DNA from 3 places in the Bradyrhizobium canariense genome. Region 3 is predicted to be linked to each of the others. Evidence: predicted binding sites of a transcription regulator. Region 3 holds the regulator's gene; each other region holds the start of a gene.
What was found. Region 3 encodes LexA, which represses DNA repair genes until DNA is damaged. Its sites were predicted from a motif close to TGTTCNNNNTGTGTTCNG; they were not measured.

Region 1 (5,166 bases), 2.8 Mb from region 3:
GCTTTGGCGGATAATCTTTGTTACCGAACAGCCTGATATCCGTGTCCGTTATCGCGACGAAGTCCTTCGCCCGGATGCCCTTCTCGTCGAGCGCCCTGAGAAAACCCTTGCGCTCGCTCTCGCGGAATTGGCTCGACTTGTGGATCACGATCCGAGCCGGCATGTGCTCAAGCGCTCGGTCATACTCGTCCAGCGCGTCGCGCAGCAACTCGTAGGCCTGATCCTCGCTCAGGTACGCGTGACGGTTCTTCTTGTCGATCGACACTGGCGTACCGCGAAGAATGATCCCGTGGCCGAACTCGTCGAAGACCTGCGCCAAGCTCGACGATACCGTCTCTCCGTCGCGGCTCTTGTAGAAACCGATGCCGATGTAGCACGACCGGAGCTTCGCCGTGTCCTCGACGAGCCGCCAAGGAATTGTCTTGTTGCCCTTGTAGTAGAGCGCCGTGACGAAGTTCCATGCTTTCGTGGCTGGGTCCTGCTGATCTCCCGCCTGCTTGGTAATGAGGATGGTCTTCTCGCGCACCAATTGCAGCGGGGTGCCGAGGTGCATGCTCTTGGCCTTCAGGATGCGTCTGAAGTTGTGCTCAAGCTCGCTATCCCCCGAATTATCGTCGTCGCTCTCCGAGGTCGTCGTGATGGAGTCGAACATTTCGTTCGGCATCACGCAGACGATCACGTCCACCGATCTGTTCTCGGCGAGGAAGCGAATCTGCTCGTAGTAGAGTTCAACGGCCTTCTCCACTCGCTCCGCCCGGGACGCGAGCTTAACTACTGCCGAGATATCCGACTTCTTGATGGTGCGGGTGTACTGCGGAGAGTTGATGATCCTCGTCAGGAATCCGTAGTCCTGATTGATGCCGCCGAAGCCCCGAAACAGGTTCAGCAGCTTGGACCCCTCCTTGCGCTCAATTCCATCCCGGCACCTCTCGAGCCAATCGTCCAAGAGGTCGATTCCTTCTCCGCGTCCGACCACGCCGATCCGCAGTTCGGTTCGACGCAACTCGTCTCGCTTGTCGTAGACGCCCAAGTGCTCGATTCCCGTTCGGGGGCAGACGTGCGTGCCGGTACCGAATTCGAGCAGCGGTTCAGGTAGCGTCGTGAGTTTCATGCCGCCGTTCCTCCCGCCACTTTGGTATCGTCTTCATCGTCGTCACCTACTGGCTCTGCCTCGTCGGCGTCCTGCACGTTGAATTCAACGAGGGATAGGAAGCGCAGCCCGTGGTCCTCGTCCTCGTTCTTGCTGGCGCCGGACAGGAAATAGGCCACGAAACGAACCATGTTTCGGACGGTTGCATTGTGCTCAAGACGCTTCTGCGCCGACAACAGTTCATCGTGCCAGCGCGATTGGCGGTAGCCGTCATAAGAATAGTACCAACTCGGCACGATCTGCGCATACCAGTCGTCCCCCAGCTTCGTGAACGTCAGGTCGAACGAGAAATGCTTCTGGTGCGCGACCTTGGACGGATCCTTGCGCTGGTACTTGACCTCGAACACGCGGCGGATCGCGGTCCTTTTCCCGATCCAAGTCTCCCTCCGCTCAAGCTGTCCCTCCTCGGTCGGTCCGAAGAAGAAGAACCCGTCCTTGTTGTGCATGCGCACGTGGCGCTGCTTCAACTGCTCCCGCGTTTCGGCCGAGAGAAGCTGCTTCAGGATGTTCACGTTGTCCAATTCGGGGGACTCGGCCAAGTCGGATACGTTCAGCCGCTCCACCGAGCCCGCGTCCACCACGCTGATCAGGCCGCACTGTTCTATGTCGTGGAACGAGAAGAGCTTGTTGTCGTGGCAGACCCACGCATCTGTCTCCACGTCATTCAGTAGTAGCGCCATCTTGACGACCGATTTCCTGCTCCGCGCCTTTCCCCCGTAGTTGAGCTTCGCCTTCCCCTGCGCGATCACCTTCTTGTCGTCGATGGTCAGCTCGGCCACGTAAACCGCTTCGGGGAGCTTGATCATCTGTAGGTTGGACGTGATGGCCGTCGGTGCCGCAATGCTCTCCGAACTGAAGCTGATGTACGCGTCGACTTCGCCCAGGATGCGCTTGAACTCTGACAGCACTCGCTCCTGCGCCGCGAGCCGCAGAGCGGTCACCTGACCGAGAATGTCACCGAGGTCGATGATGTGCTTCTTGCAGTTGAAGGCGAACTGGTCAGTAAGCAGCCCATTCACCGATGCCTGGCTGTAGGACGACTGCTTCTTCCCGAGCATGAGGATGAACAGTTCGTCGAACGTGTTGTAGTAGGCGCGGTCCATGAACTGCTGAACTGTGAACTTCACCTTTTCCAGCGTGGTCGTCGAAGTGATCTGGAATGCCACCCGATCGTGATCGTCGCCGAGATCGATGCCGGGGAAGTTTTTCTGCTTCCGGTTCAGATTGGTGAGATGCGGGAGGTTATATACTGACTTCAGGATGGGGATGAACGCGTCCTCCAGCGCCAAGTTGATGTCGGTTCGACCCTGGGAGGTCGCCAACTCGACTTGAACGATGATGCGGCTGACTACGTCGCGAAGTTGATTCTCGACTTCAAGCTGCCTCATTCCGTGTCCCCACCTTATGAATGCAGCACTTAGTAGTGGGAACGCAGGGTGAACATTTCAAGGGCCGGGGCCAGCCATCCCGTCCAGAAGTTCGCTTCGCTGCCAGTTTCTGCTGGAAATCCACCACTCGCCCCTGCGGCAAACGGGGCCGTCGCAGATGAACTCACAGAAACCGAGAGGCCGAGCCGCGAACGACGAATCGGAGGAACTACGGCTATCTCAGGCGAAAAAGCACGGCGCATCCCAAAGTCCCTGCGACTCGCCATGGAAGGGCAAAGTTAAATCTACCCCTCGTTCATGCTATGGCCTTCCAGCGCCCCAGTGAAATCAGGTCGTTTTTATTCTGTTGCGATATCGTCAAACCAGTGTTTTCCGGCATCGTCTACCACGCCAATTATCTGCGTTTCATGGAGCGTGGACGTACCAATCATCTGCGGTTGATGGGCGCGGATCAGCACACGCTGTTTGCCGAGGCGCAGGAGGAGACACCGGGCTTCGCCTTCGTGGTGCGCTCGATGCAGATCGATTATCTGAAGCCCGCGCGCATGGACGACGTGCTCGAGATCGTGACATGGCCGATCGCGGTGAAGGGGGCCTCGATCACGCTCGCGCAGGAGGTCCGGCGCGGCGACAACGTGCTGGTCAAAGCGCAGGTGCGCGTCGCCTTTATCAGCGAGGGGAGGGCGCAGCCGATACCGAAATCGCTGCGGCTGCTGATGAAGGCCGATCTGATCTAGGCTTTTGTTTGACGCGTTTTCTTCACGCGAACCGGTGCCCACTTCGCTTGAAACGCTATAGTTATCGGCCGATAGGCGGGATGCCCTCGACTCGCCGCACCACGGCGATACACTCGCGGTAGATTATCAAAATCCGGAGGTCACCATGTCGCGTCCGCCGCTTCCGCCGTTCACCAGAGAGACCGCCGCCCAGAAAGCCCGCATGGCCGAAGATGCCTGGAACTCGTGCGATCCCGAGCGCGTGGCGCTGGCCTATACTGAGGATAGCCGCTGGCGCAATCGCTCGGAGTTTTTCCAGGGCCGCGCCGCAATCGTCGCCTTCCTCACCCGCAAATGGGAGAAGGAAAAAGACTATCGCCTGATCAAGGATCTCTGGGCGTTCGACGGCAATCACATCGCGGTGCGCTTTCAGTACGAATGGCACGACGCCGCTGGGCAGTGGCATCGCTCCTACGGCAATGAGCAATGGGAGTTTGACGAGCACGGCCTGATGCGCCGGCGCGAAGCCAGCATCAACGACATCGAGATTGCTGAAAAAGATCGCCGCTTTCACTGGCCCGCGCCAGGCCCAAGGCCGGCGAACGTGCCGGGGCTGGGCGAGAGCCCGTTTTGAATTTGAGATGAGACGCGGGCTCCCTCCCCCTTGCGGGGGAGGGCGGTAGCCACAAGCGAGATATCACCCGTTAACGCCCACCCCCGACCCCTCCCCGCAAGGGGGAGGGGGAGAAGAAAGCAAGCCGCTCGCGAAATCCTCCGCTTAGGCCTAAGCCGCCGCCTTGTGGCGGGCGAGCTCGGCCTTATACAGTTCGAACTCCTCGCCGATCGCCCTGGCGATGCTGGGGCGTGCGCGCAGGCGCTCGTAATAGGCTTTTACGACAGGCCATTTCGCAAGCTCGATCGGCGGCGTCGCCATGGTCCAGTTGATGACGGTCACGAGGTAAGCATCAGCGACGCTGAAATGGTCGAGCAGGAATTCACGGCCTTTGAGGTAGTTCTCGAGATAGTCGAGCCGCGACAGGTTCCTGCCGAGCACATAGGATTTCACTTCTGGCGGTGCCTTCTTGTCGAGCACCGGCACGAATAATCCCTTGTGCAGCTCGGTGCCGATGAAGCACAGCCACTGATGCAGCCGGCTGCGTTCCATGCCGGGTCCGGTGGCGATGCCGGCTTGAGGAAAATGATCCGCGACATATTGCAGGATCGCGGCATTTTCGGTGAGCACCAGCCCGTCATCGGTGCGCAGCGTCGGCACCAGGCCGAGCGGGTTCACCTCGCGAAAATCCGAACCGTCGTTCTGCACGATTTTGGTTTTCGGATCGACCTCAAGATATCTGGCCTCGGCGCCGGCTTCATACAGCGCAATGCGGGTCGCCATCGAGCAGGCGAGCGGGGAAAAATACAGGTCCATGTGTGCCTCCTTGGCGGTTTGGCTCGGGCAGTGCGCGATCGGAAAAAGCGAAATCCGGCTTTGCGTCGCGCGCCAATTCAGAAATTCGAGCCAGGGTTGATTTTTATACCATTCCGCATAATATAAATCGGGTCAAGGGATTTATTGCGAAATGGTACAAAAAACTAAAAAGATGTCGCCGGCCGCGACGATCGATGCCCCGGACGCGCCCAAGCGCCGCGGCCGTCCGCGGGCCTACCAGCCTGAAGTCGCACTCGGCAAGGCGCTCGATCTGTTTCGCAAGGACGGCTTTGCCGCGACCTCGCTCGACGATCTAAGCGCCGCTACCGGCATGAACCGGCCGAGCCTTTACGGTGCATTCGGCGACAAGCGCGAACTCTACATCAAGAGCTATCAGCGCTATCGCGACGACGCGCGCGCGGCGATGATCGAGATTTTCCGGAACGAGATGCCGATCCGCAAACGGCTGCAGCGCATCTACGC
Region 2 (5,166 bases), 790 kb from region 3:
AATGCTGCTTCTCAAAACTCAAACAGTTCCGCCGCGTCGCAACACGCTTCGAGAAAACGGCACGAAATTATCGGGCCGTCGTTACTCTCGCCGCCATTGCCCTATGGCTGCGGTAAATGTCCACACCACCTAGCGGGATGCTGTCCCGATGGGATGCGCGCAAAAAAGCCGCCGCTGAATGACCAGCGACGGCCTGTTCGATGAACTTCCCAGAGCGCGCGTGTTTATTTCAGCGAGCTGTTGATCGACGAGAACTGGGTGTTGAGATTGGAGCCGATCCCGTTAACGACCGCGATAATGGCGAGTGCGATACCGGCTGCGATCAGTCCGTATTCGATGGCGGTTGCCCCGGATTCATCGGACAAGAACTTAAGGAAAGTGCGCTTCAAGCTTGCCTCCTTGCGGTGATGCCAAAACTGACTTGCCCCGTAAATGTACGGTACATGATCTAAGGTTGAGTAAACCTCATTGCCTCAATTTGAAGATCGAAATCGATTCAAATTTTCGATAATGCGGGAGTCGGTATCGGCGTCCGCGCCGCAAAACCGAGGTTGAATGTTCGAGTACACGACCAAAGAGAAGCTCAAAATAACCGCCGGGGCGGTGGCTGCTCTGGTCGTCGTAGGATGGGCTGTCGTGCTGGCGATCGTGTTTCTATCGGTGCGATAAAAAAGGCCGCCAGTTGCGGCGGCCCCATGGAAAGTGCCATTGCGCTGCACCACGCCGCCAAGCTGAATAATGCTTGGCGGCGAGGCACTCGAACTGGAAATTGCAATCCTCCAGCATGACCAGATACGTCCTCGTCCGGCCAGGGTTTCATAGGAGTAGGGGGCAGCTGCTCGCCGGATTCAGGCCATTGGCGGATTCGAAACAGGCCCCCTGAAATGCACAACGCCACCAAGCTGAATGATGCCTGGTGGCGTTGGTTTAGATCCGGACAGCGCAATCCCCCGGTCGCTATTGGTCTGTGCAGGTCGCGCCAAGGTTCAAAGAAAAAGCCCGCCCGATGGAGACCAAAGGGCGGGGCAAGTTTATTTGGTTGGCAAGCGTAGAAACTGGCACCGCAGACGGCGCCAAGGCCCCAACCATACTATGCCGCCGTGCCGGCCGTGCCGGGAACGATTGTCGCCGCAAACGGCACAACTTCCCAAATCCGGCCCTGATTTCTTCCCGGGCTCGGCCGCTTCTATTGGACGCTGCGATACCGGCCGAAACGGTCACGCCCAGCTTCAAAGCCGGCCATAAACGAAAAGCCCGGCTTTGAGGGCCGGGCTGATCGTAAATATAATCGCAAATATAATCGTAAGTATTTTTTAACGTCAGTGAATGTGGACAGTTAAAAGGAAGTAACCGGCGGCGTCTGTCCACTATGTAACACTGGAACTTGCACCTTCAACTGAGGCGGCCCGGCTGCGTTCCCCCCGTCGGTCACGCGCCGGGCCTAACCGGTCGTGGAGATTTTGCGTCTGATCCAACCGGCTAAATTAATTTATGAAGTTCATGTGTTAAAGATTGGGCTTACGCGCTCTGATTTCACGGCAGCACCAGGCTGCGCTGTATAGTCAGAAAAAATCCCCACTCTCGGGGGCGGGAGCGGGGATAGTTTGAGAAACCACGACGAATGTCACGCCGCCGTGGCGGGTTTTTTCTACCTGAGAGTTTTGACAGTAGGATATCGGGCCTAGTCGAATATTTTTTCGGGCTGGACGGTCCAAAACCAGAAGGCACCGTCGATTTAATCCGGGATGGAAGGGACCATACCTGGTACCGGCCGGGGCGCCGACTGAGGCGGCCTTAGCATTCTTCTGAAACGATATTGTTACAAACGTAGCAACGGAAAACCCTAACCGCGGCGTGCAGTGCGACGGCCGGAAGATCTCCCAACAAGGTCAACTCCCAATCGCATTTTTCGCAGCGCCGAACGGGCGAATCATTTTGTCGGTCGCTAAGGCGAGTCCGCGTCGATGGATGCCAATTGCCGCCACCTCGGTGATCGCGGCACGATGTCATGTCCGGTGAACGACTGATGGTCCGTATTGATCACTTCATCCAAAATAGGCCACTGCGAAAATCAAATCAGGGTGCTGCAATCAGAAGCAGGCCAACACTGAGAGGCCGCAAACACCATTTTCGGTCGGCGAGCGGGAGTGGCTTCGTGGCCCGCGTTCGAAAGATGTCAGCTATCGTCTAGTTGTGGCGGGTAATCTGGGTCCGAAGGAAATCGGCAAATTCATTAGGCTGCTTAAGGCCCAACAATCAGTCTTGTCGGATGACGATGATGATGGCGCTGAATAAAAAGGGCGCCAACTGAGGCGGCTTTACTTTCTTGGTAAGAGTCCCAGGACCATCCACTGGACAGGAAAGAGCGGGAAGAGCAGAGCGCCAAAAAGAAACCAGGCGCGTTCTGAACGCCCCCTCTCTGCCGCGTATTTTGCGGTGAAGCGACCGGACAGAAACGCCACGGCCAGAACGGGGATCGTGATGAAAACGATCAAGGGCAGCATGGCGGCTCCTCCAGATTCTTTTCGAGGCAGTGCTTGGGGTACATATGCGACCAGCCACGAAAATTCAAATTAGGCCAATGCCAAAATCAAACTAGGCCACTAGGAATTAAAACAGGCCAGCACCTTACTGCTCTTGCTCGGCATGACTGGCGTAGAGATACCTCACTTAGTCACGCATTGAACAATACAGAAACATCTTGAAATAATTCAAACTGAACCACTTTATAGGCCGGCACCCGTCGGTTGATGGTTGGCCATTTCTGAGAATCCGAATTAGGCCACTGCCAAATTCAAACTAGGCCACTAGGAATTAAAACAGGCCAGTACCCACTTCGACAAAAGAACATATTGCGAACATAGAACAAACGTGGTACAAGGTTCCATAAGCTGATCACTTGCTCAATTCTCGCCGCCCGTTTGTCCCGCTAGCGAATCCCCGCCATAAGGAGCACCACCTATGTCCGCCACTGCCCTGCGTATCGTCGAAGGATCCTCCATGGATAAGTCCAAAGCCTTGTCTGCCGCGCTTTCCCAGATCGAGCGTCAGTTCGGCAAGGGCTCGGTGATGAAGCTGGGCAAGAACGACCGTTCGATGGATATCGAGACCATTTCCTCGGGTTCGCTGGGATTGGATATCGCGCTCGGTGTCGGCGGATTGCCGCGGGGGCGGGTGGTTGAAATTTACGGGCCGGAATCCTCCGGCAAGACCACGCTGGCGCTGCATACGGTGGCGGAAGGCCAGAAGAAGGGCGGCATCTGCGCCTTCATCGATGCCGAACATGCGCTCGATCCAGTCTATGCCAGGAAGCTCGGCGTCAACATCGATGAGCTCCTGATCTCGCAGCCCGACACCGGCGAGCAGGCGCTGGAAATTTGCGACACGCTGGTGCGCTCCGGTGCGGTCGACGTGCTGGTGGTGGACTCGGTGGCGGCGCTGGTGCCGCGCGCCGAACTCGAAGGCGAGATGGGCGATGCGCTGCCCGGCCTGCAGGCGCGGCTGATGAGCCAGGCGCTGCGCAAGCTCACCGCCTCGATCAACAAATCCAACACCATGGTGATCTTCATCAACCAGATCCGGATGAAGATCGGTGTGATGTACGGCTCGCCGGAAACCACTACCGGCGGCAACGCGCTGAAATTCTATGCCTCCGTTCGTCTCGACATCCGCCGCATCGGCGCGATCAAGGAGCGCGACGAGGTGGTCGGCAACCAGACCCGCGTCAAGGTGGTGAAGAACAAGCTGGCGCCGCCGTTCAAGCAGGTCGAATTCGACATCATGTATGGCGAGGGTGTCTCCAAGATGGGCGAGATCCTCGATCTCGGCGTCAAGGCCGGCATCGTCGAGAAGTCCGGCGCCTGGTTCTCCTATGATAGCCAGCGCCTGGGGCAGGGCCGCGAGAACTCGAAGGCATTCCTCAAGGCCAACCCCGACATGACCGCCAAGATCGAAGCGGCAATCCGCCAGAACTCTGGCCTGATCGCCGAACAGATCCTGGCCGGTTCGCCCGAGCGCGACGCCGACGGCGAAGAGCCGGAGGCTGCGGAGGATTGAGTTTTTGCAAACTTGGGTCGCGTGACCGAAGTTTCGACAGACGCGGGCGCTGAGGACGTTGAGTTGCCGACGTTTTCGGTGCCCGTTTTGTTTCTGTGAATAGCTTTTGGTGAGAGCATGAAGCCTCTGGTCCTGACCGGCTGGCCGATCCCTGGCTTCATTGAAGCGGACCTCGGCGATCTCGCGGTTAATTTTTTCTTTCGCTTCGTGTGGGGACAGTTGCCGTCTCCAGACGAACTTGCAGCTTATTTTGGCCCTCGGACGCCCGACCACGGCCCCAGCCACGGCTACCACTGGTCAGACTTTGCGAGTCGCTGGGAACGGAGCAAAAACGAAGGTCTGCGGGATCTCAGCTTGGCCGAATTTTGCCAGCAATACGAGACCGTCGAACTCTGGTTCGACACGCGTCCGAACGCTCAATTGCAACTGATCTGGCTGCTCGATGACTTCCGTTCCAATCCCGAGACCGTGGCCAGGTTGAAATTGCGTCTGCTACCCAGCGATATGATCGGGATTCCCCCGGGAGGCTTTGGCACGTGGCGGCCGCCGCTCGTCGACGTCACCGAACAGGAACTCGCAACGGCAAGCGCCGCATGGCAAGCGTATCGGGCGACGACGCCGGAGGCTTGCTTCGGTCTGCTTCGTCGGGATTTGAGCGCGTTGCCGTTGCTCAGGCCGGTCCTGCTCGACCTGCTCGAAGAGCTGCCCTCCGCTTCGACAGGGCTTGGCGCCACGGAAATGCGGATGCTGGAACTAATTGGGAGGGGATATTCGCTTACGAACGCACTTTTCCATCTTTGGGACCTCCGCCAGACCCGCGTCTTCGACGAGTGGGAGAACGGGTATCTGCTTGATGGGCTTGCGCTTGGTCCGACGCCTGCTGTTACCGGCCTCGATGACGAGTTGCGCACGATCAGCCGAAAAAATCTGCGGGATCGCCAAACGGCTTACCACCGCAGCGAGCTCTCGCTGACCGAATTCGGCAAATCGATTCTTGCTCACAAAGAAGATTTCAGCCGCCATAACCCGATCGATCGTTGGTGGGGCGGCACGAGGCTGACCAACGCGTGTTTGTGGCGCTGGGCTCCTGTTCTGACGGCTCCTGCGGAG
Region 3 (5,166 bases):
ATCCTGATCTCTGGTGACGGTCACAATGTCGGTGTCCGCGGCAAGGACGGGCAGCTCCATCTGATGCGGAGTGCCAAGGATGCGTTTCTGATCAAGGAATGGCTGGCCGCGGATGCCGATGCGCGGCTGCCGGTGGCCCCTTCGCTCGCGGATGGCGTCTCATGCGACGATGCAGGATGTGTGACGCAGATGGCCGGCGGCGCGTTCGTCACGCTGGCGCTGCGGCCCGAGGCGCTGGCCGATGATTGCGAGCGCGCAACGTTGATCGTGACGGCGAGGCAGCCGCCGTCCACATGCGCCTCGCCTGTCATCACGACGGATCGCCTGCGACGGCAGGGAGCGCTGGCGCTGCGGCGAACGCGCGACGGGTTTGTCGTCGATGCCGTCAAACCAAAAGGTTTCGACCGGCCATGGTCGCCTGCGGTTGCGGGTGACGACGAGGTTGAACCGAGCCTGGTGCATCCCGCCGTTCCGCGCACGATCGATGCGACGCCCTCGGAGGCCGATTTGCAAACGGAGGAGTGAGCTGGCTTCGCAAGGCGCGCCTCCGGACGGGCGCGGCCTCATTGCTCACCGTGTGAGGCATCTTCTCTCAATTCGAACGCGCCGAGGTGAAACTCATCATCGTCTTTCGCGGCCGGCGTCCTGACCAGCGTAAACGCCGCATGCGGGAATTGCTCCCAGACCGCAAGATCTTCCGCCGATACCGTGAGCCAGCCGAATCTAAACATGTAGCGGCCCGGTTCGGCCACCCGTCCAACTTGATGCCACGTGACCTTATCGACGGGCACCCCTGTTCTCCTCCTGAACCTCGTGCCTGAGATCAGCGGGCAGGGCAGAACCTTCACGCTTGATGCCCGCCCTGGAAGGTCCTCCGCCGACACGCATTTCGAAGGCATCGAGTTGTAAAGCGAATGTCGCCAGCGCCAGTTTCAGATTGTTTCGCTCTTCGATCCGTGCGCTGTCCCGACGATCCATGACGCTACTCGTACAGTTCGGTATGACGGTATCTGCTGATGTTCCGTGATCTGGTCGGGCCCCGCCGGCCGCAACCGGCGGGAATATACCGGACCACTTCAACCAATGGAGACCGGCGTTGAGGCGTTCGTGCCGGCAGTGGCGTGCGTGGGCTCGGCAGCCTGATGAACCACCGGCAGCTGCAGCACGGTCACCCGCTGCCCTTCACAGAGCAGCGTCACCAGGACACGGCTTCCGTCCGGGAATTCGATCGCATCATGATGACGATGGGGAAGGTCGGGGTCGACCACGCCGAATTTTCCCACTCTGAAATTGACTGCTTTGGTCCAAATCCATCGGTTGTCGTATTTGACGTTTTCGGCGAACGCCAGTTCGGTCCCCGGAAGCATGCAGACCGCCACCGCGGGCTGACTTTCGGAGGCGAAACCGCGAGTCGAAGTTCCAGGGAATGTCGTGGAGATCAGGGTCTCTCCAACCCTGGCGGGGCGTGTTGCGACAGCGTGCAGGCTATAGTCACACATCGGATTGCTCCTCGTTAGAGATAGCCAACCCGCGCCGCTTAGAGGCGCAGGCCTCTATCAGAGTGGACAGTAGTGTGTGAGTTTTTGCCTGCTTGGAGGCAATTATGCGGCTGCAGCCAACCAACCTGATCACAAATACGTTTATTTGATCGATCGGGCTGCGCCTCGTCTGTTGCGAGGCGACGCAAAGCCCTGCGGTCAAATCACTGAATCGGCGTGACCCCGATACCTCACCTGTCCGCCATTAAACCCAAACCGGTTTCAATCCGGATCAGGTCTAATGACAGGCTTTTGAGGCCAATGCTGGCTCAGTATTTCCGGTAAAGCCCGATCAGCTTGCCCTGAATCTTGACCCGGTTCGGCGGCAGGATGCGGACTTCGTAGGAGGTGTTGGCCGGTTCCAGCGCGATCGACGCGCCGCGGCGGCGGAAGCGTTTTAGCGTTGCTTCTTCTTCGTCGATCAGCGCCACTACGATATCACCGGTCTCGGCGGTTTCGTTGCGCTGGATCAGCGCCATGTCGCCGTCGAGGATGCCGGCGTCCACCATCGAATCGCCGCGCACCTCGAGCGCGTAATGTTCGCCGGAGCCGAGCATATCAGGCGGTACGCTGATGGTGTGGCTGCGGGTCTGCAAGGCTTCGATCGGCGTGCCGGCCGCGATCCGACCCATCACGGGCACGGCGACCGGGTGGTTGCCGTCATCCTCGGAACTGACGGTGCTGCTGCGGACCTTGCCCAGCGTGCCTTCGATGACACTCGGCGTGAAGCCGCGGCGGCTGCCGCCGGCGCCGTTTCCGGAAAGCTCGGGTAGCTTGATGACCTCGATGGCGCGGGCGCGATTGGGCAGGCGGCGAATGAAGCCACGCTCCTCCAGGGCCGTGATGAGGCGGTGGATGCCGGACTTCGAACGCAGATCCAGCGCATCCTTCATCTCGTCGAAGGAGGGCGGTACGCCGGCTTCTTTCAGCCGTTCATTGATGAAACGCAGAAGTTCGTACTGTTTGCGCGTGAGCATCTCGAGCAGTCCCCCGATGGATGGTGTCGTTCGATTCCGAGACATGAACCGGGAGCTCATTGACTCCCATGATAGACATCAGCACTCGAAACAAATCATGAACGGACACTATATGTTCGATATGTGTTCCGCAACCACTTAATTTCCGGTGAACGCGATCAGGCTTCGTCCCGTCGAGGCGATCAACGCGGAAGGCGCAGGATGTCGCAAGCAGCGCCGGCAGCAGCGGCGGGCGCGAACGGCGGACGTATCACAAGTGCCCGTGCCGCAGCGAGATTCCCAAGCAGCGAGCTGTCTTGATGATTGACCGGTGTGGCGATGACAGCGCCGTCGGCGCGCTCCTCGAGGCGGGCGCGCAGATAGTCCTCGCGCACATCGTTGGCGACGACATCGCGCCCCAGCCGTGCGGTTTCGATGACGTGATGGATGGTCGAACGGCCAGACAGACTGCGAATCAACGGCACCAGGAACAGGAATGCGCACACATAAGAGGACACGGGATTGCCGGGCAGGCCGATCACCCGCATGGCGCCGAGCCGTCCGTGCATCATCGGTTTGCCCGGGCGCATCGCAATCCGCCAGAACGCCATTGTGACGCCCTCGGCCTCCAGCGATTGCTTGACCAGGTCGTGGTCGCCGACCGAGGCGCCGCCGGTCGTAATGAGGATGTCAGCGCCGCTATCGCGGGCGCGGCGGATGCCGTGTGTGGTGGCCTCGACCGTGTCGGCGGCAATGCCGAGATCGATGGTCTCGGCCCCCTCCGCACGGGCCAGCGCGCGCAGCGCATAGCCGTTGGAATAGACGATCTGCCCGGGCCCGGGTTGCGATCCCGGCATCACCAGTTCGTCGCCGGTGGCCAGCACCGCCACCTTCGGCCGGTGGCGGACGGCGAGTTCAGGGTAGTTCATGCCGGCGGCCAGCGAGAGATCGCGGTCGGTGAGGCGCGATCCGCCCTTGAGCAGCACGTCGCCTTGGTTGAAGTCGACACCGGCCGGGCGAATATGCCGTCCGGGGGCCGTCGCCTCGGAGATGGTGATACGCGCGCCATCCACCTTGGTGTCTTCCTGGATGACGATGGCGTCCGTGCCTTCGGGAATCACGCCGCCGGTGAAGATCCTGACCGCTTCGCCCGGTCGAACCGCGCGATCGAAAGGCCGTCCCGCCGCCACCTCGCCGATCACGTTGAACCGCGCGCCCACCTCGGAGGCGTCGGCTGATCGCACCGCGTAACCGTCCATCGCCGACATCGCCTGCGGCGGCTGGGTGCGCAACGCCGCAAGGTCGCGCGCGAGCACGCGGTGGTGGGCCGCATCCAGTGCGACCATTTCCTCAGGCAATGCCTCGGCGCCTGCGAGAATCGCAGACAGCGCATCGGCAACCGGCATCAACGCCACGGCAAGACTCCCAAATCCAAAACCTTCAAACCCGGATACTTCAAATACCGAGCGCGGTCAGCGCGCGCGCCACGTCGTCGGACGATGTCACGTGGACCGCGGTCAAACCCCGCGACCGCGCACCTTCGATGTTCTCGGCGAGATCATCGAAGAAAACGATACGCTCCGCCGGCAGGCCGATCGCCTTCACCACGTGATCATAGGCGGCTGCGTCGGGTTTCCGAAGCCCGATTGTGGAGGACAGAAAGATTTCGCGGAAATGGCCGAGCACGCCGGCAAAGGCTTTGGAGAAATGTTCGACGTGCGGCCGGTTGGTGTTGGAGAAGGCGTAGAGCGGCAGGCGCTTGGCTGCGCGCGCAAGCAGCGGAGCCATGCCGGGCATTTCGCCCGCAAAGATCGCGTTCCAGCCCTCGAGGAACTGGGCATCGGAGAGGCCGATGCCCAGTGAAGCGCGCAGGCTCGCGAAGAATTCAGCGTCGGCGATCTGCCCGGTCTCGTGGCGCCTATAGATGTCGTCGTGCGCAAATCGGCCCAGCAGATGCGCCGGCTCGCAGCCGGCATGCCCGGCCCAGCACGCCAGCGCCTTGTCGAAGTCGATATCGAGGACAACGCGGCCGAGATCGAACAACAACGCGTCGGCTGAGCCGGGAGCGAGCAGGGGTGAAGCCATCGCCGATAGCACCGCCCTCAATACCGGTAGGGATCGATCTCCAGCAGCGGAAAGGCGCTGAAGACATGCGGCAGATGGGTCGGCGCGGCCGCATGCAGATAGGAGTTGTCGAGCTCGGCGAAATTTTTGACGCCGAGCAGTCCGAGGCACCGGATCACCTCGTCTTCGAGCAGCTCCAGCATCCGCAGCACACCGGCTTCGCCACCGGCCGCCAGAGCCCAGCATTGCAGGCGGCCGATGCCGACGAGATCGGCGCCCATGACGATCGCCTTGACGATATCGGTGCCGCGGCAGAACGAGCCGTCGATCATGATCTTGGCGCGGCCGCCAACGGCGGCGACGATTTCCGGCAGCACGTGCATCGAGCCGCGGCCGTGATCGAGCTGACGTCCGCCATGGTTCGACACATAGATCCACTCGACCCCGTGATCGACCGCGATCTGCGCATCTTCCGCGGTCGCGACGCCCTTGATGACGAGCGGAATCTTGAACTTGTCCTTGATCAGTTTCACGGTGCGCCATTCCAGCCCCTTCTGGAAGTCGCCGCCGGTGGCGCGCAAGCGGCTGGCGCGAACATACCGCTTGGC

Region 1: the regulator LexA is predicted to act here: its motif matches at 2,576-2,593, upstream of BLV09_RS29235 (SMEK domain-containing protein).
Region 2: the regulator LexA is predicted to act here: its motif matches at 2,844-2,861, upstream of recA (recombinase RecA).

The regions. Positions count from the first base shown of each region.
Region 1 covers NZ_LT629750.1:6,181,573-6,186,738, forward strand. The annotation lists gene BLV09_RS29230 (argonaute/piwi family protein) at 1-1,111, opposite strand, end outside; gene BLV09_RS29235 (SMEK domain-containing protein) at 1,108-2,538, opposite strand; gene BLV09_RS29240 (YbgC/FadM family acyl-CoA thioesterase) at 2,841-3,275, shown strand; gene BLV09_RS29245 (DUF1348 family protein) at 3,421-3,888, shown strand; gene BLV09_RS29250 (glutathione binding-like protein) at 4,039-4,683, opposite strand; gene BLV09_RS29255 (TetR/AcrR family transcriptional regulator) at 4,835-5,166, shown strand, end outside.
Region 2 covers NZ_LT629750.1:317,410-322,575, forward strand. The annotation lists partial or broken gene BLV09_RS01465 (IS5 family transposase) at 1-116, shown strand, start outside; gene BLV09_RS01470 (Flp family type IVb pilin) at 225-389, opposite strand; gene BLV09_RS01475 (hypothetical protein) at 2,319-2,504, opposite strand; gene recA (recombinase RecA) at 2,962-4,056, shown strand; gene BLV09_RS01485 (hypothetical protein) at 4,174-5,166, shown strand, end outside.
Region 3 covers NZ_LT629750.1:1,107,769-1,112,934, forward strand. The annotation lists gene BLV09_RS05515 (ComEC/Rec2 family competence protein) at 1-525, shown strand, start outside; gene BLV09_RS05520 (hypothetical protein) at 564-791, opposite strand; gene BLV09_RS36990 (hypothetical protein) at 778-978, opposite strand; gene BLV09_RS05525 (hypothetical protein) at 1,077-1,499, opposite strand; gene lexA (transcriptional repressor LexA) at 1,808-2,515, opposite strand; gene BLV09_RS05535 (molybdopterin molybdotransferase MoeA) at 2,698-3,909, opposite strand; gene BLV09_RS05540 (HAD family hydrolase) at 3,950-4,579, opposite strand; gene BLV09_RS05545 (alpha-hydroxy acid oxidase) at 4,597-5,166, opposite strand, start outside.